Regions from separate parts of the Rhodosalinus sp. K401 genome, predicted to be linked through region 1. Evidence: riboswitches for the same ligand, from Rfam matches in the RefSeq annotation. Region 1 holds a riboswitch; the other holds the start of a gene.
The links. A riboswitch is a leader RNA that binds a small molecule or an ion and turns the genes downstream of it on or off. The one in region 1 is predicted to bind thiamine pyrophosphate.
Positions count from the first base shown of each region.

Region 1 (10,399 bases):
AATCCGGCCAGCGTCTGCGCGGCGTCCTGAAAGAGATAGCCGCAGGTATCGGCCCAGCCCGCCGGGCGCCGCGCGTCCGCCGGCTGCCCCTCGACGCGGATCTCGCCCCTGCGGATGCCGTCGATCGCTTCGGGCAGAAGCCCGGTCGCGGCGTGCAGAAGCGAGGATTTTCCCGCGCCGGACGGGCCGAGCAGAAGCACTCGTTCGCCACGTCGCACGCAGAACGAGACGGGCCCGACCGCGTCGGACGCCGCGCCGGGATAGCGCAGCGCGACGCGTTCGTAGGCCAGCGCGTCAGGCATTGGCGGCGCGGGTTTCCCGGTCAATGGCGAGGCCCGACAGGACGCCCGTGCGGTAGAGCGCCTTGACGACGACATGCCCCAGAAGGCCGCCCAGCAAGGCGCCCGAAGCCAGCCGAAGCACGAACATGGCGACGAGCAGCCCGGGCGCCAGACTTGCGTAGTCGAACCGGATCCATGTGTAGACGAACGAGAACACGGCCGCCCCCATGCCCGCGGCCATCAGGACCGGCAGGGAATAACGCCGCCAGCGCGTCGCCGCGAAGACCGCTTCCGCCCCCGCGCCTTGCACGAGGCCCGTGAGCAGCAGCAAGAGCCCCGCCGGGCTGCCCAGAAGCACCTGAACGGCGGCGGCCATGACCTCGGAGACAAGCGCGACCCCCGGCTTTCGGATGATCGCCGCCGCGATGATCGAGACGATGAACCAGAAGCCCATGACCACGTCCATCGTCACGGCCCCGAAGATCGCCTGCAAAACCAGCCAGACCTGGACCCAGCCCAGGTAAAGCACGCCGAAGACGGTGCCGAGAACGGCGATGATCAGGGTTTCGCGCATGGTCCAGATGGATTGTTCAGCCATGTCGGCCTCCTTTTTTGGACAAGATTTCGAAGGGATGCCGGCCGCGCGCGGGCGGCAGGGTCAGCGGTCGCTTGGCGAATTCGCCGATACGGTCACGTCGAGCGCGAGATGCACGGCCGCCGACCCGAAGCCGGTGAAGGCCTGGTTCAGCGTCTCGAAGACGGGGCCTGCGTCGCCGCGCAGCGCGGTGCAGAAATTCTTCGACCTGTCGAAGGTGCCCGAGCTTTTGAGGAACGCGATGCAGCCGTAGATCTCGTCCATGTGATGGCCGATGCCCAGCGGATAGAGCGACAGCTGCGCCGCCACCGACTGCGTGCTTTCAGGCGCGGCGGCCACCGACTCGCGGCAGGTGGCGATGCGCGTGGGCAGGTCCATCTCCGGGGGCGGCCCGGCGACGGGGGTGCAGATCGGGTCGTCGGGCTCTCCGGGACAGCCGCGCGAGATCGACGCGTGCATCGTCGTGTGCGCGCCGGACGCGGCGGCCGCCACGAAGAGGTCGCGCATCGCGGGAAAGAGGATCTCCGGCGGACCGACCATCAGGGTCGACAGGTCGTCGGTCTCGAGCCTGAGCCGATCGCGCCAGGGATCGAGCGCCCCGAGCGCGCCGAGAATGATGCCGACGAAATCGTCGGACATCGGATACAATGACACCTGTGCGCCGGAAAACATGATCACCTCGCTCCGCTGGCATTACCCAGATCAGCTGAAGGGTCCGAGGGCCTGCGCCCTGCATCTCAGCCCCGGCATCGCGGAGCTCCCCTGTGCACCGCCCAAACTATCCTCTTCCGGGTCGGCTTCAAGCCCGAATATCGGGCCGACCGTGCATCCAGCGGTCCCGGGCGGAAGGATCCGGGCGGCCACGTTTGCGGCGCCGGCCGGAGCAGGGGCCGTGCCGACCGCGTTTCCACCGGGCGCACCGCGCGCGGGCCGCGGGGCGAAGGGGGGTTGCGCCGCCGCGCGCATCCAAGAATGCTTTGCCGTGTCGCCGCTTCGAACGCGGATGCGCAGCCTGGGGAAAGAGGAGCAACCATGTCCGACTTGCCATCGCACGCAGGCGTCGTGATCGTCGGGGGCGGCTCCATCGGCTGCAACACCGCCTATCACCTCACGAAGCTCGGCGTGTCGGACGTGGTGGTGCTGGAGCGTGACCGCCTGACATCGGGCACGACATGGCACGCCGCGGGGCTGGTCGTCGCGGGGCTGCTCAAGTCCGAGGCGGAATGCGAGATCTACACCCACGGCCGCGACCTCTACGCCCGGCTCGAGGAAGAGACGGGCGTGCCCACCGGCTTTCGCGCGGTGGGATACCTGCAGGTCGCCAGCAACGAGGAGCGCGTGCACGAGATGCGCCGCGTCGCGCCCTTCATGCGCAGGCACGGGATCGACATGGTCGAGATCTCGCCCCGCGAGGTGCAGGAGCTCTTCCCGGTCGGGGACGTGAGCGACGTGCTGGCCGGCTTCTACATCGCCGAGGACGGGCGCGCGAACCCGGTGGACGTGACGATGTCGCTCGCCAAGGGCGCGCAGATGGGTGGCGCGCGGATCTTCGAGACGACCGCCGTCACCGACATCGTCGTGCGGGGGGACCGTGCCGTGGGGGTGCGCATGGCGGACGGGCACGAGATCAGCGCCGATCACGTGGTGATCTGCGCGGGCATGTGGTCGCGGCAACTGGGCGCGAAGGCCGGCATCACGCTGCCGCTTCAGGCCGCCGAGCATTACTATCTCATCACCGACAAGATCGAGGGTCTGCCGCGCGACCTGCCGGTGCTGGAGGATCCGAAGACCTACACCTATTACCGCGAGGAAGTGGGCGGCCTGATGCTGGGCCTGTTCGAGCCCGGCGCCGCGCCCTGGAAGGTCGAGGGCATCCCGGAGACCTTCGCCTTCGGCGAGATCGAGCCGGACTGGGACCGGGTCGGCCCCTGGCTCGAACTGGCCTACAGCCGCGTGCCCGGCGCGTTGGACGTGGGCGTGCGCAAGCTCTTCTGCGGGCCGGAGAGCTTCACCCCGGACAACGCGCCGCTGGTGGGCGAAACGCCGGAGCTTCGCAACTGCTGGGTGGCCTGCGGCATGAACTCCCTGGGCATCCTGAACGGGGCGGGCACGGGCCGGGCGCTCGCGCACTGGATCGTCGAGGGCGTGCCGCCGATCGACGTGACCGGCATCAACGTCAATCGCTTCACCCGGCACCACGCGACGCCCGCCTTCCGCCGCGACCGGACGACCGAACTTCTGGGCAAGCTGTTCGGCCAGCATTTCCACAACGAGGCCCCGAAAACCGGGCGGAACCTCAAGCGGTCGGTGCTTTACGACCGGCTGGCGGCGGCGGGCGCGTATTTCACCGAAGGAAACGGCTGGGAACAGCCCGACTGGTTCGCGCCATCACCCGCGCAGGCGAAGATCGAGCGGCTGAGCTGGTTCCGCCAGAACTGGTGGGACTGGCACGCCGAGGAGCATCGCGCGGCGCGCGAGGACGTGATCGTGATGGACATGTCGAGCATGTCGAAATTCGCCGTCGAGGGGCCCGACGCCTGCGCGCTGCTCTCGCGGCTGAGCTGCAACGACGTGGACGTCGCGCCGGGGCGCGTCGTCTACACCGCCTGGGTCAACGACCGGGGCGGCTTCGAGGCCGATCTGACCGTGACGCGCCTGTCGGAGACGAAATTCATCGTCGTGGTGGGCGAGAACTCGCACGGCCACACCGAGATGCGGATGCGCCGCCACATCGGCGCGAACGAATGGGTCACGATCACCGACCTCACCGCGGGCATCACGCAGATCAACGTGCATGGCCCCAAGGCGCGGCAGCTGATGCAGCGGCTGAGCGAAACCGACCTGTCCAACGCGGCCTTCCCCTTCATGACGGCGCAGGAGATCGATATCGGCTACTACGCGGTGCTCGCCCTGCGCGTGACCTTCGTGGGCGAACTGGGCTGGGAACTCCATGTGCCGGCGACGCAGGCGGTTCAGGTCTACGATCTGCTGGTCGAGGCCGGGCGCGACCTGGGGCTGCGCAACGCCGGGATGCAGACGCTGAACTCGCTGCGGCTGGAGAAGGCCTATCGCGACTTCGGCATCGACGTGGACAACACCGACAACCCGATCGAGGCGGGTCTCGGCTTCGCGGTGAAGCTCGACAAGCCCGGAGGCTTCATCGGCCGCGACGCGCTGGCCGCGATCAAGGCGCAAGGCGTGCCGAAGACGCGGATGCTGCAATTCCTGCTCGAGGACCCCGAGCCGCTGCTCTACGGCAACGAGATCGTGCGCCTCGACGGCAAGGAGGTGGGCCATCTTCAGATCGGCGGCTACGGGCACACGCTGGGCGGTGCGGTGGGTATCGGCTTCGTCGCGCTCGACTGCGCCGTGACGCCCGAGATCGTCGAGGCCGGCCCGTGGGAGGTCGATGTCGCGGGCGAGCGCGTGCCGGCCCGCGCCGCGCTGCGGCCGATGCTGGATCCGGCGATGGAGCGCGTGAAACGGTGATGCCTTCCGCACGCCCGAACTCGCCCTCGACGGGGCGACGCAGGTCGCGAAACGCGGCGCACCCCCGTGCGCGGGCCATGGTGCGCCCCCGGCCGGCCCGCCCCGAAGCGCCGGGGCCGTCGGGCGGGGTAAGCGACGGGGCGCGCGCGGAGCTCGCGATGCCGGCAGGGTTGACGCGACACCGTCCTCCCGTCACCCCGCTCGGCTCCGCTTCGGGACGAACGACATGACCGCGCTTCCCCGCGAGGCCCGGGCCGTCATCATCGGCGGAGGGGTGTCCGGCTGCTCGGTCGCCTACCACCTTGCGAAGGCGGGCTGGACCGACATCGTCCTTCTGGAACGCAAGCGGCTGACCAGCGGCACGACCTGGCATGCGGCCGGCCTAATCGGTCAGCTGCGCAACAGCCAGAACATGACCCGCCTCGCCAGGTATTCGACCGAGCTTTACACCCGGCTCGAGGACGAAACCGGCATGGCGACAGGCTTTCGCCAGACCGGATCGATCACCGTCGCGCTGACCTCCCACCGCAAGGAGGAGCTGCTGCGCACCGCCGGCATGGCGCGGGTCTTCGGCGTCGAGGTCGAGGAGCTGGGGCCGGCCGACGTGAAGGCGATGTATCCGCATCTGAACACCGAGGGCGTCACCGCCGGTGTCTGGCTGCCGAAGGACGGGCAGGCCGATCCCGCCAACATCGCGCTGGCGCTCGCGCGGGGCGCGCGCGACCGGGGCGCGACCATCGCCGAGAACGTGAAGGTCACGGGTGTCGGCGTGAAGGAGGGCCGCGTCACCGGCGTGTCGTGGCAGAGCGGCGCGGAACAGGGCCATATCGCGGCCGACGTCGTGGTGAACTGCGCGGGGATGTGGGCGCGCGAACTGGCCGCGCAGTCGGGCGTCGCCGTGCCCCTGCACGCCTGCGAGCATTTCTACATCGTCACCGAGGGCATCGAAGGATTGGACCGGTTGCCCGTCCTGCGGGTGCCCGACGAATGCGCGTATTACAAGGAGGACGCCGGCAAGATGATGCTCGGCGCCTTCGAGCCGCGCGCCAAGCCCTGGGGGATGGGCGGCATCCCCGAGGATTTCGAATTCGACCAGCTGCCCGAGGATTTCGACCATTTCGAGCCGATCCTCGAGACCGCGGTCGCGCGGATGCCGATGCTGGCGACGGCCGGTATCCACACCTTCTTCAACGGGCCCGAAAGCTTCACGCCCGACGACCGCTACTATCTGGGCGAGGCGCCGGAGCTTCGGGGCTACTGGGTGGCGGCGGGCTACAACTCCATCGGGATCGTCTCGTCCGGGGGCGCCGGCATGGCGCTTGCGCACTGGATCACGGAAGGCGAGCCGCCTTTCGACCTGTGGGAGGTCGATATCCGCCGCGCCCAGCCCTTTCAGCGCAACCGCCGCTACCTGCGCGAGCGCGTGTCCGAGACGCTGGGCCTGCTCTACGCCGATCACTACCCGAACCGCCAGCCGGTCACGGCCCGCGGCGTGCGTCGCTCGCCGGTGCACGAGCATCTGAAGGCCGCCGGCGCGGTCTTAGGCGAAACGGCCGGCTGGGAGCGCGCCAACTGGTTCGCCGACCCCGGTCAGGAGCGGGCCTATCGCTACGACTGGGGCGGGCAGAACTGGTTCGCCAACGCCCGGGCCGAGCACATCGCGCTGCGCGAGGGCGTGGGGCTGATCGACATGACCTCTTTCGGCAAGATCCGGGTGGAGGGGCGCGACGCCTGCGCCTTTCTTCAGCGCGTCTGCGCCGGGCAGCTCGACGTGGCGGCGGGGCGCATCGTCTACACGCAGATGCTGAACGCCCGTGGCGGCATCGAAAGCGACCTGACGGTGACCCGGCTGGGCGAGACGAGCTTTCTTCTGGTCGTCCCGGCGGCCATGCTGCAACGCGATCTGGCATGGCTGCGCCGTCACGCAGGCGAGCGCGCGGTGGCGATCGTCGACATGACCTCGGGCGAATCCGTCTTCTCGCTCATGGGGCCGCTGTCGCGCGCTGTGCTTGCAGGCTGTTCACCGGACGATTTCTCGAACGCGGCGCATCCCTTCGGCACGGCGCGGGACATCGAGATCGGCCTCGGGATCGCCCGTGCGCATCGCGTGAGCTATGTCGGCGAGCTTGGCTGGGAGATCTACGCGCCCTGCGATCAGGCCGCCCATGTGTTCGAGACGCTGGTCGAGGCCGGCGCGGCGCAAGGGCTCAGGCTCTGCGGCATTCACGCGATGAATTCCTGCCGCCTCGAGAAGGCGTTCCGGCATTACGGGCATGATATCACCGACGAGGATCACGTGATCGAGGCGGGGCTGGGTTTCGCGGTGAAGACGCGGAAGGGGGACTTCATCGGCCGCGAGGCCGTGCTGCGCAAGCTGGAGACGGGCCCGGAGCGGCGTCTCGTGCAATTTCGGCTCGAGGATCCCGAAATCCACCTGCACCACAACGAGCCGCTGCTGCGCGACGGCGAGATCGTGGGGTTTCTCACCTCCGGCGGCTATGGCCACGCCCTGGGGGCGGCGGTCGGGCTCGGCTATGTGCCCTGCACCCGTCCCGGAGAACCGGCGGTCGAGATGCTGGCCGCCTCCTACGCGGTCGAGGTCGCGGGACGCCGTGTGCCCGCCCACGCGAGCCTGACGCCGATGTACGACCCCAAGGCGCTGAGGGTGAAAACCTGACGGCGGAAGCGGGAAACGGTGGGTCCTGGCCCGATACCGGCATGGCCGGCGCCAGCGGCCCGCGGGTGTCCTCGTGCGCGGCGCTCGCCCGCTGCGCGGGGCCGGCATTCGGGCCGTGTTGCCGGGAGGCGCGCTCCCGCGCTGCCCCGTCGCGCGGGCGGCGTGGACATCGCCGCCGCCTCGGCACGTGTCGTCGCGGGCGCAGGCGTCCGCACGGATCCGCATCTCGCGCCCCATGCGCACCGCGCGGCTTTCCCGCCTCGCCGGTCCCGTCTGGGCGCATCGAAAGGAGCTGGCCCGCGATGGGGGCGTTCCATGCCGCCAGACGCCACCCACGGCATCGAAGGCGGCGCGCCCGAGATCATGGATCTCATTCCTCGGCGGGCGACGCCCGGGGGCTTGCGGTCCGGTCAGCCCGCGCCGTCCCCGCCCGGGAACGTGGCGCTGCCCCCGTGTGCGCCCTTGGGCATGGCCGGTTCCGCCCTGGAATTTGCCCGGGGAGGGTGTCGAGGACGCTCGGCCCGATGCAGGCCACCGGAAAATCCGGTCGAACGAAGCAGCACGACCGCCCGGCTGCCTGACGCCTCGGTCGCCGTGGTGGGCGCGCCCCGCCACTGCCTGTCAGTGTCACCGGCAAGGGGCCATGACGCGGACGAGCGGCGCGATTGGCCTCGGGGACCCGGATGCCGTCATCCTCGCGCGCGCGACGGAGGGGTGGCCGTTATCTTCAGGACGCGATGCAAGGCGACGCGAAGGATCAATTCCTCGCGATCCGGGTTGGACGGGTCTTTCGGGCGCAACCCGTGCCGCAGTCCTTCGCCAGGGCCCATCGAAAGCTCGCGAAAGCCCCGATCATTCCCGGCGCGGGGGCCGTTCCGGGAGGCGCCAGTCCTGGCGGGATTGCCTTCGCCCGAAGGCGTCGAGCGCCGGCGCCCTCGCGCCGATGCCTAGAGCGGCCAACCGCCGCCCGCCCCGAGCGCCGCGTTGCCATCCAGCGCCAGTGCAAGGCGGCCATCGATCCGCGTGATGGCGCGCACCGCTCCGCCGGACTGCCCGTATTCGGCCGGTTCGAAAGCGTCCGGGGCGATCTCGATCACGCTCTCGACGCGGTCGACGCGCAGGCCTCTCGGACGATCCCCGCCTCCATCGAGCACGAGGATTCGGCCTTCGCCGCCGGCCGGGCTCCTCGGCAGGCCAAGCCGGACGGCCAGGTCCGCGACCTCGATCGCGCGGCCGCGAAGGTCTATGAGGCCGAGGACGTCGGACCCGGCGCCGGGCAGGGGAGACATCCGCGCCATGTCGAGGATTTCGCGCACATGCGCGACGTCGAGCACGAAGAGCTGGTCATCAAGGCTCAGAACGACATAGGCTCGCGCCTCCTGCTCTTCTGGCCGGGACGGGATGGTGTCGGTTGCGTCATTGTCGATGGTCATGGCGGTCTTCCGGAGAGGGGCGTGGAGAAATGCCGGGCCGGGCTGGTGCCCGGCCCGGCGCAAGCGTCAATTGCGGGCGAAATCGGCGTCGGTCATGTCGTCGTAGCCGAGATCCAGCGCCACGCCGTTGGTCGGCCCGTGACCCGTGCCGGATGCCGGGGCCGTCGCGGCGCGCGACCCCCGGTCGGCCAGGTCGATGCTCTTGCGCGATCCTTCCTTCCGGGGGCCCCGGGCCTCCGTGGTGCCGGCCGGGACGGAGGGGGCAGTTCGGGCCTCCGCCGAAACCGTGCGCGCGGCATGGTGCCGCTCCGCCGTGCCGGTGCTGAAGAAGGCGAGGACGGCGCGGACCTGTTCGGACTGGGCGGCCAGCGCCTCCGCCACCGAGGCCGCCTCGGTCGCGGCGGAGGCATTCTGCTGGATCACGCTGTCGAGTTGGCGGATGGCGTCGTTGATCTGATCGGCGCCGGTGCTTTGCTCGCGCGATGCCGCCGAGATCTCCTGCACGAGGTCCGCGGTGCGCCGGATCGAGGGGACGAGCGACTTGAGCGTCTGGCCGGCTGTTTCGCTCGCCTCGACCGTCGCGCCGGACATGCCCGAAATCTCGGTGGCGGCCTGCTGGCTTCGCTCGGCCAGCTTGCGCACCTCGGAGGCGACGACGGCGAAGCCCTTGCCGTGCTGGCCTGCGCGCGCGGCTTCCACGGCGGCGTTGAGGGCCAGCAGATCGGTCTGGCGCGCGATTTCCTGGATGATCGTGATCTTCTCCGCGATCGTCTTCATCCGGGTCACCGCGGCATCGACGGCCTGTCCACCCTCTTCGGCCTCGCGCGCGGCCTGTTCGGCGATCTTCTCGGTTTGCGCGGCGTTGTCGGCCGCCTGCCGGATCGTGGCGGTCATCTGCTCCATGGCGCTGCTGGCCTGTTCCGCGGCCGACGCCTGCTCCGTCGCGCTCTGGCTGATCTGCTCGGAGGCGACGCCGGCCGATTGCGCCCCTTCGGCCACTTGCGCCGACGCGGCCTGCACCTCGCTCACCACGTCGCGCAGCTTGACCGCCATGCGGTCGAGCGCACCGAGAAGTCGCCCGATCTCGTCGCGCGAGGTCGTGGAGGCGTCGACCGTCAGGTCGCCGTCGGCCACCTGCTCGGCCACGTGAAGTGCGCGGCCGAGACCGCGCGTGATGCTGCGCACGGTGAGTGCGGCCAGCAGCGCCAGCGCCACGACGATCGCCCCCGTCAGCCACCAGAGCGTGTTCTGCGCCTTGGCCGCGGCGGCGCGCACTTCCGCCCGGACGGCGGACCTGTCGGCGTCGATCGCCTCCCGCAACGTGCCGATCGCCTCGGTAGGCAGGATGGTGGCCGCGTCGAGGTCGGCCCGGGCCGCGCTGACGTTGCCAACGCCCTCGGCATAAGCCTCGAAGGCCGAAACGTAGCCGTTCCTCGCCTCGCGCAGCGCGGCGCGCTCGCCCGCGGGCAGCGCGAGCGCCGTGTCCAGCCGGGCGGCGAACGCCTCCGCCGCGTCCTGGAATTCCCGGATTGCCGCATCGTCCTGGATGGTGATGAACGTGCGTTCGTGGCCTTGCAACCGCAGGCCCAGGGCCCGCAGTTGAGCGTCGTCCACGTTTACCAGCCTGTCGTCCAGCGCTTCTCGTGCTGCCGCCAGTTCGGCGCGCAACCCCATGCTCCAGTCAAAGCCGCGTTCCGCGATCCGCGCGGACAGTCGTGCGACGGCGTCGCCATAACCGCGTATCTGCGCGTCCACGGTTTCCAGCGCGGCGCGCGTGTCGTCCTGGTGGTCCATGAGCAGGGCGCGAAGCGCCTCCAACGGCCGGGTCTTGGCGTCAAGCGCCGCCTCCGCGACCGCGAGGCTCTCGTTTCCCGGCGCGAGTTCAAAGCCTCGCACGGCGATGACTGAGTCGGAAAAAGCCTCG
Region 1 is NZ_JBGFSI010000007.1:116,877-127,275, reverse strand. Features, by position in the region: gene AB6A66_RS10055 (ABC transporter ATP-binding protein) at 1-302, opposite strand, end outside; gene AB6A66_RS10050 (ECF transporter S component) at 295-879, opposite strand; gene AB6A66_RS10045 (YkoF family thiamine/hydroxymethylpyrimidine-binding protein) at 940-1,515, opposite strand; TPP riboswitch at 1,539-1,649, opposite strand; gene AB6A66_RS10040 (FAD-dependent oxidoreductase) at 1,909-4,365, shown strand; gene AB6A66_RS10035 (FAD-dependent oxidoreductase) at 4,592-7,042, shown strand; gene AB6A66_RS10030 (chemotaxis protein CheW) at 7,990-8,475, opposite strand; gene AB6A66_RS10025 (methyl-accepting chemotaxis protein) at 8,542-10,399, opposite strand, start outside.

Region 2 (10,399 bases), on a different contig from region 1:
GCGAGGGCGAGCGCGATGGCGAGCGCGGTGGAGACGAGCGCGACGGCGACAGAGCGCCCCGCCGCCGTCCACACGCTGCCCGGCAGCCGCGCCAGCCCCGGCACCCCGTCGATCACGATCATGGCGAGCGGCACCAGCAGGAAACCGGCGGCCGCCCCGATCCACAGCGCGTCCTGCACCCGCAGACCCGGGCGGTCGGCGTCCCAGCGCGGCACCACCCGGTCCAGCCCGGCGCCCATGGCCGGCGGCAGGGCGAGGCGCGCGGCAAGCATCGCCGCGCCGCCCGCGAGCGCCAGCTGGACGAGCGCGAGGGCCGCCGCCTTGCCGAGATCGAACTCGAAGCGGAACGCCTGGTAGATGGCGAGTTCCACGGTGGTGGCCGCCGGCCCGCCCCCGAGGATCAGCGCCACGGCGAAGCTGGACAGGCAGATGACGAAGATCACCACCGCCGCGCCGGGCAGCACGCGCACCAGCATGGGAAGCTCGAGCAGGCGGAACACAGTCCCCGGCGGCAGGGCGAGCGCGGCGGCGAGGCGGAACCGCTCGCCCGGGATGGCGAGCCAGCCCTGAAGCAGAAGCCGCGTGGCCAGCGGCAGGTTGAAGAAGACATGGGCGAGCACCACGCCGTGCAGGCCGTAGATCGACAGCGGCTCCTGCCCCGCGAGGTCCAGCAGGTTGCTGGCGATGCCGTTGCGCCCGAACACGGCGAGAAGCCCGAAGACGGCCACCACCACCGGCAGGATGAAGGGCGCGCCCAGCAGCGTGACGAGCGCGCCGCGCCCCGGGAACCGGCGGCGCGCCAGCGCCCGCGCCACGGGCACGGCGAGCGCGGCCGACAGAAGCGCCGAGAGCGCGGCCTGGGTGAGCGAGAAACGCACCGCGGCCCAGTCGCCCGGGCCGAGCCGCCCCGCCGCGCCAGCGGTCCAGATCACCGCGATCACGGGGGCGAGGACGAGCGCGGCGACGAAAAGCGCCGCGCCCGCCGCCGCCCAGGGCGGCGCGCCTAGCGCGCCAGCGCCGCGCGCCATTCCTCGAGCGCCGGGCCGCGAAGCGCCGCGGCCTCCGCCGGCGGCAGCAGAAGGGCCGTCTCGGGCGCGATCAGCGTCTCGAAGCCCTCGGGCAGACCCTCGGGCGGGATGACCGCCGGGTACATCCAGTTCGTGGTCGGGATCACGGACTGGAAGCCGGGACCGGTCATGAACTCGAGGAACTGCCGGGCGAGGTCGGGCTGCTCGGTGCCGGCGAGCATGCCCGCCACCTCGACCTGCATGTAGTGCCCCTCCTCGAAGGGCGCGGCGGCCTTGGAGGGATCGTCCTCGGCGATCAGGTGATAGGCCGGGGAGGTGGTGTAGGAGAGGACCATGTCCGCCTCGCCGTCGAGGAAGAGCCCGTAGGCCTCCGACCAGCCGGGCGTGACGGTGACCACGTTGTCGGAGAGCCCTTCCCAGATCGCGCCCGCCTCGTCGCCATAGGCCGCCTTCACCCACATCAGAAGCCCGAGGCCGGGCGTGGAGGAGCGCGGATCCTGGATCAGGATGTCGAGATCGCTTTCCGCCAGCGCGCGGAAAGAGGTCGGCGCGTCGAGGCCTGCCTCGTGGACGAAGGCGAAATAGCCCCAGTCGAAGGGCAGGAAATGCGGATCGTCCCAGGCCACCGGCAGGTCGAATTCCGCCGCGATCCCGTGCTCGGCGAAAAGTCCCGTCTCGCGGGCGGCATGGGTCAGGTTCGTGTCGAGTCCCAGCACCACGTCGGCCTGCGTCCTCTCGCCCTCGAGCCGCAGCCGGGACAGGAGCGCGGCGCCGTCGCCGGCGCCCACGAAGCGCAGGTCGCAGCCGCAAACCTCCTCGAAGGCCGCCTCGATCTGCGGGCCGGGGCCCCAGTCGGAGACGAAGCTGTCGTAGGTATAGACTGTCAGTTCGGGGGTCTGGCCCGCCGCGCCCGTGGCGGCGGCGACGAGACCCGTGGCAATCATCGAAGCGCGCATCGTCTTGCTCCTTTCTTGCGACGGGCGGAGCAAGTCAGGGGAGGCGGGCGATCTGCCCCGTGGGTCCTGTCCCTTCCCTCCGCCGGTCCTAACCGGTTCAGGTTCAACGGGTTCGCCGTCCGGCATCTCAGGCCCGCGCGCGTGCGGGCCACCCCGAGGTGAGCGTGACGGTAGACCGCCGCCCTTGGCCCTTCAAGGCGAAACCGCTTGAGAGGAGGGGGTGCGCGGGCTAGACCGCCCAGTCAGGAGGACCATCTCGCATGAGCCTGAACAGCTTCGGCCACGTCTTTCGCGTGACCACCTGGGGCGAAAGCCACGGCCCCGCCCTCGGTGCCGTGGTGGACGGCTGCCCGCCCGGCGTCGCGCTCGACGAGGCCGCGCTCCAGCTCTGGCTCGACCGGCGCAAGCCGGGACAAAGCCGGTACGTGACCCAGCGGCGGGAGCCCGACGCGGTGGAGATCCTGTCGGGCGTCTTCGAGGGGCAGAGCACCGGCACCCCGATCCAGCTTCTGATCCGCAACGCCGACCAGCGCTCCAAGGACTATTCCGAGATCGCCAAGACCTTCCGCCCCGGCCATGCCGACATCGCCTACTGGCAGAAATACGGCATCCGCGACTATCGTGGCGGCGGGCGCTCCTCCGCGCGGGAGACGGCGGCGCGGGTCGCCGCCGGCGGCGTGGCGCGCGCCGCGCTGGCCGCGCTGGCGCCGGGCCTGGAAATCCGCGGCTACATGACCCGCATCGGCCCGCACGCCATCGACCGCGCGCGCTTCGACGCGGCGGCGATCGACGGGAACCCCTTCTGGTGCCCCGACCCGCAGGCCGCCGAGGACTGGGCCGCCTATCTCGACGCTCTGCGCAAGTCCGGCGACAGCGCGGGCGCCGTGATCGAGGTGGTCGCGTCGGGCGTGCCGCCCGGCCTCGGCGCACCGGTCTACGGCAAGCTCGACACCGATCTCGCCGCCGCGATGATGAGCATCAACGCCGTGAAGGGCGTGGAGATCGGCGAGGGCATGGCGGCGGCCGAACTGACCGGCAGCCAGAACGCCGACGAGATATTCATGGGCAATGACGGCAAGCCGGTCTATTCCTCCAACCACGCGGGCGGGGTGCTGGGCGGCATCTCCACCGGGCAGGACGTGGTGGTGCGCTTCGCGGTGAAGCCCACCTCGTCGATCCTGACGCCGCGGCGCACCGTCACCCTCTCTGGCGAGGCGACCGAGATCGTCACCAAGGGCCGCCACGATCCCTGCGTCGGCATCCGCGCGGTGCCGGTGGGCGAGGCGATGATGGCCTGCGTCCTGCTCGATCACCTGCTTCTCGACCGTGCGCAGACCGGCGGCGCGCGGGGGCCGATCGGCTAGACCCCGTGCTCGACATCCTGGCGATCACCTTTCCCATCTTCGCGCTGGTGGGGCTCGGATACGGCTCGGTGCGCTTCGGGGCCTTCCGTCCCGAGGACATGCGCGTTCTGGGCCTTTTCGTGATGAACGTGGCGCTGCCCGCGCTGCTCTTTTCCGCGGTGGCGGGCCGCAAGCTCACCGAAAGCGTGAGCCCCAACTACATGGCGGTCTTTCTCGCGGGCGGGCTGGCCACCATCGCGCTCGCCTGGACCTGGCACACGCTGCGCGGCACAGGCCCGGCGCGCAAGGCCATCGCGGTGATGGGGTCGAGCTGTCCGAACTCGGGCTATGTGGGCTACCCGCTGATGCTGCTGCTGCTGCCGGAGGACGCGGGGCGCATCCTCGCGATGAACCTCGTGGTCGAGAATTTCGTGCTCATTCCCCTCACGCTGTTGTTGCTGGAAGGCTCGCGCCCCTCGCATGTCGGCAGCATCTGGCCGCGGCTGAAGGCCCTCATCTGGGGCGTGGTGCGGCGGCCCATGGTGCTGGGGCTGCTCGCAGGGCTCGCGGTATCTCTGGCCGGGCTCTCGGTGCCCTCCGGCGTGGCGCGGCTGCTCGACCTTCTGGCGTCCTCCACCGGGGCGATCGCGCTTTTCGTGATCGGCGGCTCGCTCGTCGGGCTGCCGGTGCGCGGCAACCGGATGCTCGCCGCGGAAATCGTCGCCGGAAAGCTCCTGCTGCATCCGGCGATGACCGCGCTCGCGCTGGTGGCGCTGCCGCTCATCGGGTTCCACGTCGCCGACCCGGATCTCCGCCTCGCCGTCGTGCTGTCGGCGGCCATGCCGATGTTCGGGATCTACGCGCTCTTCGCCCAGGATTACGGCCACGAGGGCATCGCCTCGCTCGCGCTCCTCGGCGCCACGACGGGCGCCTTCTTCACGCTGACGGGTCTTCTGGCGATCCTCGGCTAGCCGCGCCGCGCCGCGGCCGGCACGCGCTGCTGGCGCGACAGTTGCACCGCCAGGATGCCGAAGGCGATCACGGTGACGCCCACGATATCGAGCGGACCCAACGCCTCGCCCAGCAGAAGCGCCGCGATCGCCACGCCGAGAAACGGGTTGAGAAAGTGGAAGGTGGCCGCCTTCACCGCGCCCACGCGATCCACCAGCAGGAACCACACCAGCGTGGCGGCGAGGCCCGGGACGAGGATCGTGTAGGCGTAGGCCAGCCCCAGCCGCCACGACCAGTCGACCTCGATCGTCTCCAGCATGGCCGCGGGCACGGCCAGTGCCGCCGAGCCCACGAGCATCTGAAGCCCGACGACCATCAGGAAGTTGCCCCCCGACGAGGCGCCCCGCACCGAGAGCGTCGCCACGGTCAGCGCCCCCACCCCGACGACGCAAAGGGCCAGGCCGTAGGGATCGACCCCGCCCTGGAAGCGTGCGCCCATGATGAGCGTGACGCCCACGAAACCCGCCACGAGGCCGGCAAGGCCGAGCGGCCGGATCCGCTCGCCGAGGAAGACCCGCCCGGACAGCGCCACCAGAAGCGGCATGGTCGAGGCGATGATCGCGGCAAGTGAGGCCTCCACCGTCTGCATGGCGATCCAGTAAAGCCCCAGGTAGAGCGCGTTCTGGCAGACGCCGAAAACGACGGTGGCGCGCCACTGCGCCGGCGTCAGCCGCCAGGACTGCCCGAGATACCGGGCCACGGCGACGCCGATCAGACCCGAGATCAGGAACCGCAGCGAAAGCGACGAAAGCGGCGGCGCCGAGGCCACGATGATCCGCGCCGCGCTGAAGGCCGAGGACCACATCACCGCGAAGGCCAGCCCCAGAACGATCGCGCGAATGTCCAAGCCGCCGGCCCCCTCCCATCGCGGGCGACCCCCCTTCCGAAGGGAAGCCTCGCAAACCCCGCGCCATGCCCGCCCTGCCATGGGGCGGGCCGGTCCCTCGCATGTGCCACGGGGGCGCGGCAAAGAAAAGGGCCGCCCCCCGGGCGGCCCCTGTCACCGGGACGAGGCGGGCGTCAGCCGTTCGCGCTGTCCTTGAGCGCCTTGGCGATGGTGACCTTCACCTGCTTGTCGGCGGGCTTCTTGAACTGCTCGCCGGTGGCGGGGTTGCGCACCATGCGCTCGGGACGTTCGCGCAGGTAGAACTTGCCGACACCGGGAAGCGTCACCGCGCCGCCATCCGCCACCTCGCGGGTGATCAGCCCGCATACCGCGTCGAGCGCGGCGCCGGCGGTTTTCTTGTCGCTGCCCATTTCCTCGGCCAGCGCGGCCACAAGCTGGGTCTTGGTCATCGGTTTGGCCATTTCCTGGTCTCCTTCCACTGCCCGCAATCTTGGGCCTCGCTTCGATCATATAACTTCATGTGGGCAACAAACACAACAAATGGTGGCCGCATACAAGCGGGATTCATGGTATTACGGCAACGTTTCGCGCGTTTTCCCGCTCAAAGGAAGGCGGTTTCGTCGAAACTGCGCAGTTTCCGGCTGTGGATCCGCTCCAGCGGCATCGCCGCGATGAGTTCCATCGCCCGGATCCCGATGCGCAGATGCCGCGCCACCTGGGTCTTGTAGAAGTCCGAGGCCATGCCCGGCAGCTTGAGTTCGCCGTGAAGCGGCTTGTCCGAGACGCACAGAAGCGTGCCGTAGGGCACGCGGAACCGGTAGCCGTTGGCGGCGATGGTGGCGGATTCCATGTCGAGCGCGATGGCGCGGGACTGGCTCAGCCGCTGCACCGGCCCGGTGTGCTCGCGCAGTTCCCAGTTGCGGTTGTCGACGCTGGCCACGGTGCCCGTGCGCATGATCCGCTTGAGGTCGTAGCCGGCCATCTCGGTCTCGGTGGCGACCGCCTCCTGAAGCGCGATCTGGATCTCGGCGAGTGCCGGGATCGGCACCCAGACCGGCAGATCGTCGTCGAGCACCCGGTCCTCGCGCAGGTAGGCGTGGGCGAGGACAAAATCGCCCAGCTTCTGGTTGGTCCGCAGGCCGGCGCAATGGCCCACCATGATCCAGGCATGCGGCCGCAGCACCGCGATGTGATCCGTCGCCGTCTTCGCGTTGGACGGTCCGACGCCGATGTTGACGAGCGTGACGCCCTGCCCGTCGGGCCGCTTGAGGTGATAGGCGGGCATCTGCGGCAGTTTCGGCAAGAGCGGGATCTCTGCGTCAGGGCTGGTGATCTCGACGTCGCCGGTGGCGACGAAGCTGGTGTAGCCGCTGCCGCGATCGGCGAGCTTCGCCCGCGCCACCGCTTCGAACTCCTCGACGTAGAACTGGTAGTTGGTGAACAGGACGTGGTTCTGGAAATGCGCGGGATCCGTCGCGGTGTAGTGGCGCAGCCGCGCGAGCGAATAGTCCACGCGCTGCGCCGTGAACGGCGCGAGGGGCGCGGGTTGCGCGCCGCTCGCCCAGGCGAGGCCGTTGACGATGTCGTCGTTCGTCGTGAAGAGGTCCGGAACGTCGAAGACGTCGCGCAGCGTGAAGCTCGCCGCGCCTTCCTGGGGGACGCCCAGAAGGGATTGCTGCGCCACCGCGAAATGGATCGGGATCGGCGTGTCCGAGGGGCCGATCATCACCGGCACGCCGTGGTTCTCGACGATCAGACCGATCTGCTGCCGCAGGTAGTTCGCGAAGAGGTCGGGCCGCGTCACCGTGGCGGCATAGGTTCCGGGCTCGGCGACGTGGCCGAAGCTCAGGCGGCTGTCGACCTGGGCGAAAGTGGTCGTGGTCAGCCGGATCTCGGGATAGAAGGCGCGGTAGCGCACGCCCGGATCGCCATCGCGCATCGCCACCTCGAACCGCTCGTGAAGAAAGGCGCAGGCCCCATCGTAAAGCGCTTTCAGGTGCTCCACCGCCGCATCGGGGTCGTGGAAATCCCGTGGCGCGGGCTGGTCCGGGCTGACGACGCGCGGCGGGGAACTGTGCATGAGGGATCCTGACTGGTGGGACGGTCGGGGGAACAGGGGCCAAGTTGACACCTCCGCGGGGGGCGATCAAGCTCCGCTCCCGGGAGGCGCGCGATGGATTTCGAGACGGTCAGCCCCGACGTGTTCGGCCGGTCGCTGCGCGGCCTCGGCCTCAATCTGCTCGTGCGCGACGTGGCCCGCAGCGCGGCGTTCCTGCGCCACGTGTTCGGGATCGCGACCCACCGCGAGAGCGCCGATTTCGCCATCGCGGCCTATGGCGCGCAGCTCTTCCAGCTCCATGCCGACGCGACCTACGGCAGCCATCCGCTGCCCGGCCTGCTGCCCGAGGCGGGCGCGCGGGGCGCGGGGCTCGAAATCCGTCTTTACGACACCGACCCCGACATTGCCGCCGCGCGCGCCGAAGCCGCGGGCGGCGTCGTGCTCCAGCCCGCCACCGACAAGCCGCACGGGCTGCGCGAGGCCTGCATCCTCGACCCGGACGGATACGCCTGGGTCCCGTCGCGCCCCATCCACCCTGCCAAGGAGGACACGCCATGAACGCCCCCGCATCCCGACCGAACCTCGATCACTGGACCGAGCGCTGCGACCTCGCGGCGGCGCTGCGCTGGACCGCGCGGCTCGGCATGCACGAGGCGGTGGCCAACCACTTCTCGCTTTCCGTCAACGAGGACGGCACGCGGTTCCTGATCAACCCGCAGAAGCACTTCGCCCGGGTACGCGCCTCGGATCTCCTGCTCGTGGACGCGAACGATCCCGCGACGCTGAAGCGTCCGGGCGCGCCGGACCCCACCGCCTGGGGCCTGCACGGGGCGCTGCACCGGCGCGTGCCCAATGCGCGCTGTGCCATGCACGTCCACTCGATCCACGCCACCGTGCTCGCCTGCCTGGAGGATCCGCGCCTGCCGCCCATCGACCAGAATACCGCCGCCTTTTACGACCGGACGGTGATCGACACCGGCTATGGCGGGCTGGCCTTCGAGGCGGAGGGCGAGCGCTGCGCCGGGCTTTTCGACGACCCGAAGCGCAAGGTGATGATCATGGGCAACCACGGGGTCATGGTGATCGGGGACACGGTGGCCGAGACCTTCGACCGGCTCTACTACTTCGAACGGGCGGCCGAGACCTACATCCGCGCGCTGCAGACCGGCCAGCCGCTCAAGGTGCTGTCCGACGACGTCGCCGAGACGACCGCCCGCCAGATCGAGCAGTACGAAAGCGGCGGCGAGCTGCATCTCGCGGAGCTTCGGGCGATCCTCGACGAGGAAGGCGCCGACTACGCGTCCTGACCCGGCCTCAGACGAGGCCGAGCTGGAGCGCCATCACGCCCGCGTAGGCGGCCAGAAAGGCCGCGCCCTCGCGGCGGTCGATACGCCACCCGGTCACCCCCGCCGCGGCGAGGGCGAGAGCCGCGGCGAGCATGACCCACACGTCGCGGCCCGCGATCTCGGGCGGCACGGGAAGCGGCGTCACCATCGCCGTGACGCCCGCGATGCCGAGGATGTTGAACAGGTTGCTCCCGAGGACATTGCCGAGCGCCAGCGCGCTCTGGCGCCGCAGCGCCGCGACGACGGAGGTGGCGAGCTCGGGGAGCGAGGTGCCGACCGCCACCAGCGTGAGGCCGATCACGGTCTCGGAAACGCCGAAGCCGCGGGCGAGCACGAGGGCCGAGCGCACGAGGAACTCCGCGCCGACGACGACGCCCGCGATGCCGAGCGCGGCCAGCCCGAGCCCGCGCCAGAGCCTGCCCTGGGGCGTGTCTTCTTCCGTCGCCACCTCCTGCCAGCCGGTGCGCTCGGAGCGCAGCGTGTTCAGCGTGTAAAGCGCGAGCGCCACCAGAAGCGCCGCGCCGGCGAGGCGCCCGACCGTGCCGTGGAGCGCGAGCGCCGCGAGGGCGAGGCTCGCGCCCACCACCGCGGCGCCGTCGCGCAGGAAGGCGCCCCGCGACACGGCGACCGGCGCGATGACGGCCGCGAGGCCGAGGATCAGGAGCACGTTGGCGATGTTGCTTCCGACGACGTTGCCGAGCGCGAGCCCCGGCGCGCCCGCCGCTGCGGCCTGAAGGCTCGCCACCAGCTCGGGCGTCGAGGTGCCGAAGCCCACGAGGGTGAGCCCGATCACCAGCGGCGATACGCCGAGGCGCGTGGCGGCGAGCACGGCGCCGCGCACCAGCGCCTCGCCTCCCGCCAGAAGCAGGACAAGTCCCGATGCCAGAAGAAGCCATGTCATGGTCGCGTCTCCCGGGGGGCGGCACGGCGATGTCGCCGCCGGTGCGCAGCCCCCGAAGGCGTCCGGCAGCGCCTCACATCGTGTCGCGCGGTCCGCGTTCAAGACGGCCGTGCCGGCGGGGGCGAAAAATCAACCCGGGCGCTTGCGAAAGCTCAGCACGCGCGCCGTGTCGCCGGCGTGGGCGCCCGTGGCGCCGGGGCCATAGATCGGCTCCTCCACCGTGGCGAGATCCTCGATCGCGGGCGCGAGCGCCGCCATCTTCGCCGCGAAGCCGTCGCTCTCGAAGGCGCGCGCGTTGACCGAGATCACCAGCAGGGCGCCCGGCGCGGCCACGCGCAGGAGTTCGTCGAAGCCCGCGGGCCCGACATGGCCCAGCGTGAACGTCCCGGCGCTGACGACCCCGGCATAGGCGCCGTCCGCGATGGGAAGCCCGGCGAGGATGTCGCCCTCGACGAGGGCGCGGTAGACGCGCTTGCGCTCTGCCACCGCGAGCATCTCGGGCGAGAGGTCCACCGCGTCCACGGGTCCGATCCCGTGCGCGGCGAGGGCGACCCCGCCGAGCCCGGTTCCGGCGCCGGCGTCGAGGACAGGCCCCGTTCCGCCGGCCTCCGCGAAGAGCCGCGCCACCACCTCTGGCGGGCGGTAGTCGTTCGCCTCGGCGAAGGCGGCGTCGTAGGTGTCCGCCCAGTCGGCGTATAGCCGGCGGGCGTCCTCGGCCCCGGAGAGCGCATAGGCGTCGCCGAGGCCCGGTTGCTTGCTGTCCGACATGGCCGCCATGAAACCGCGCCGGGCGCGCGAATGCAATCGCGTTGACCGGCTGAAGCGAATCGGGTTGGCGTCTTGGGGCCGGACCGCCCGGATGAACGGGGGCCGCCCGTCGAAGGAGAGCGCGATGCTTCAGGTTCTGG
Region 2 is NZ_JBGFSI010000004.1:240,091-250,489, reverse strand. Features, by position in the region: gene AB6A66_RS07130 (thiamine/thiamine pyrophosphate ABC transporter permease ThiP) at 1-1,028, opposite strand, end outside; gene thiB (thiamine ABC transporter substrate binding subunit) at 1,004-1,984, opposite strand; TPP riboswitch at 2,042-2,150, opposite strand; gene aroC (chorismate synthase) at 2,245-3,348, shown strand; gene AB6A66_RS07115 (AEC family transporter) at 3,354-4,298, shown strand; gene AB6A66_RS07110 (DMT family transporter) at 4,295-5,185, opposite strand; gene AB6A66_RS07105 (HU family DNA-binding protein) at 5,359-5,646, opposite strand; gene AB6A66_RS07100 (AMP nucleosidase) at 5,787-7,265, opposite strand; gene AB6A66_RS07095 (VOC family protein) at 7,359-7,802, shown strand; gene AB6A66_RS07090 (class II aldolase and adducin N-terminal domain-containing protein) at 7,799-8,551, shown strand; gene AB6A66_RS07085 (calcium/sodium antiporter) at 8,559-9,491, opposite strand; gene AB6A66_RS07080 (class I SAM-dependent methyltransferase) at 9,621-10,259, opposite strand.
Region 2: linked by a shared signal. The riboswitch ahead of thiB (thiamine ABC transporter substrate binding subunit) and the one ahead of AB6A66_RS10045 (YkoF family thiamine/hydroxymethylpyrimidine-binding protein) in region 1 are both predicted to bind thiamine pyrophosphate.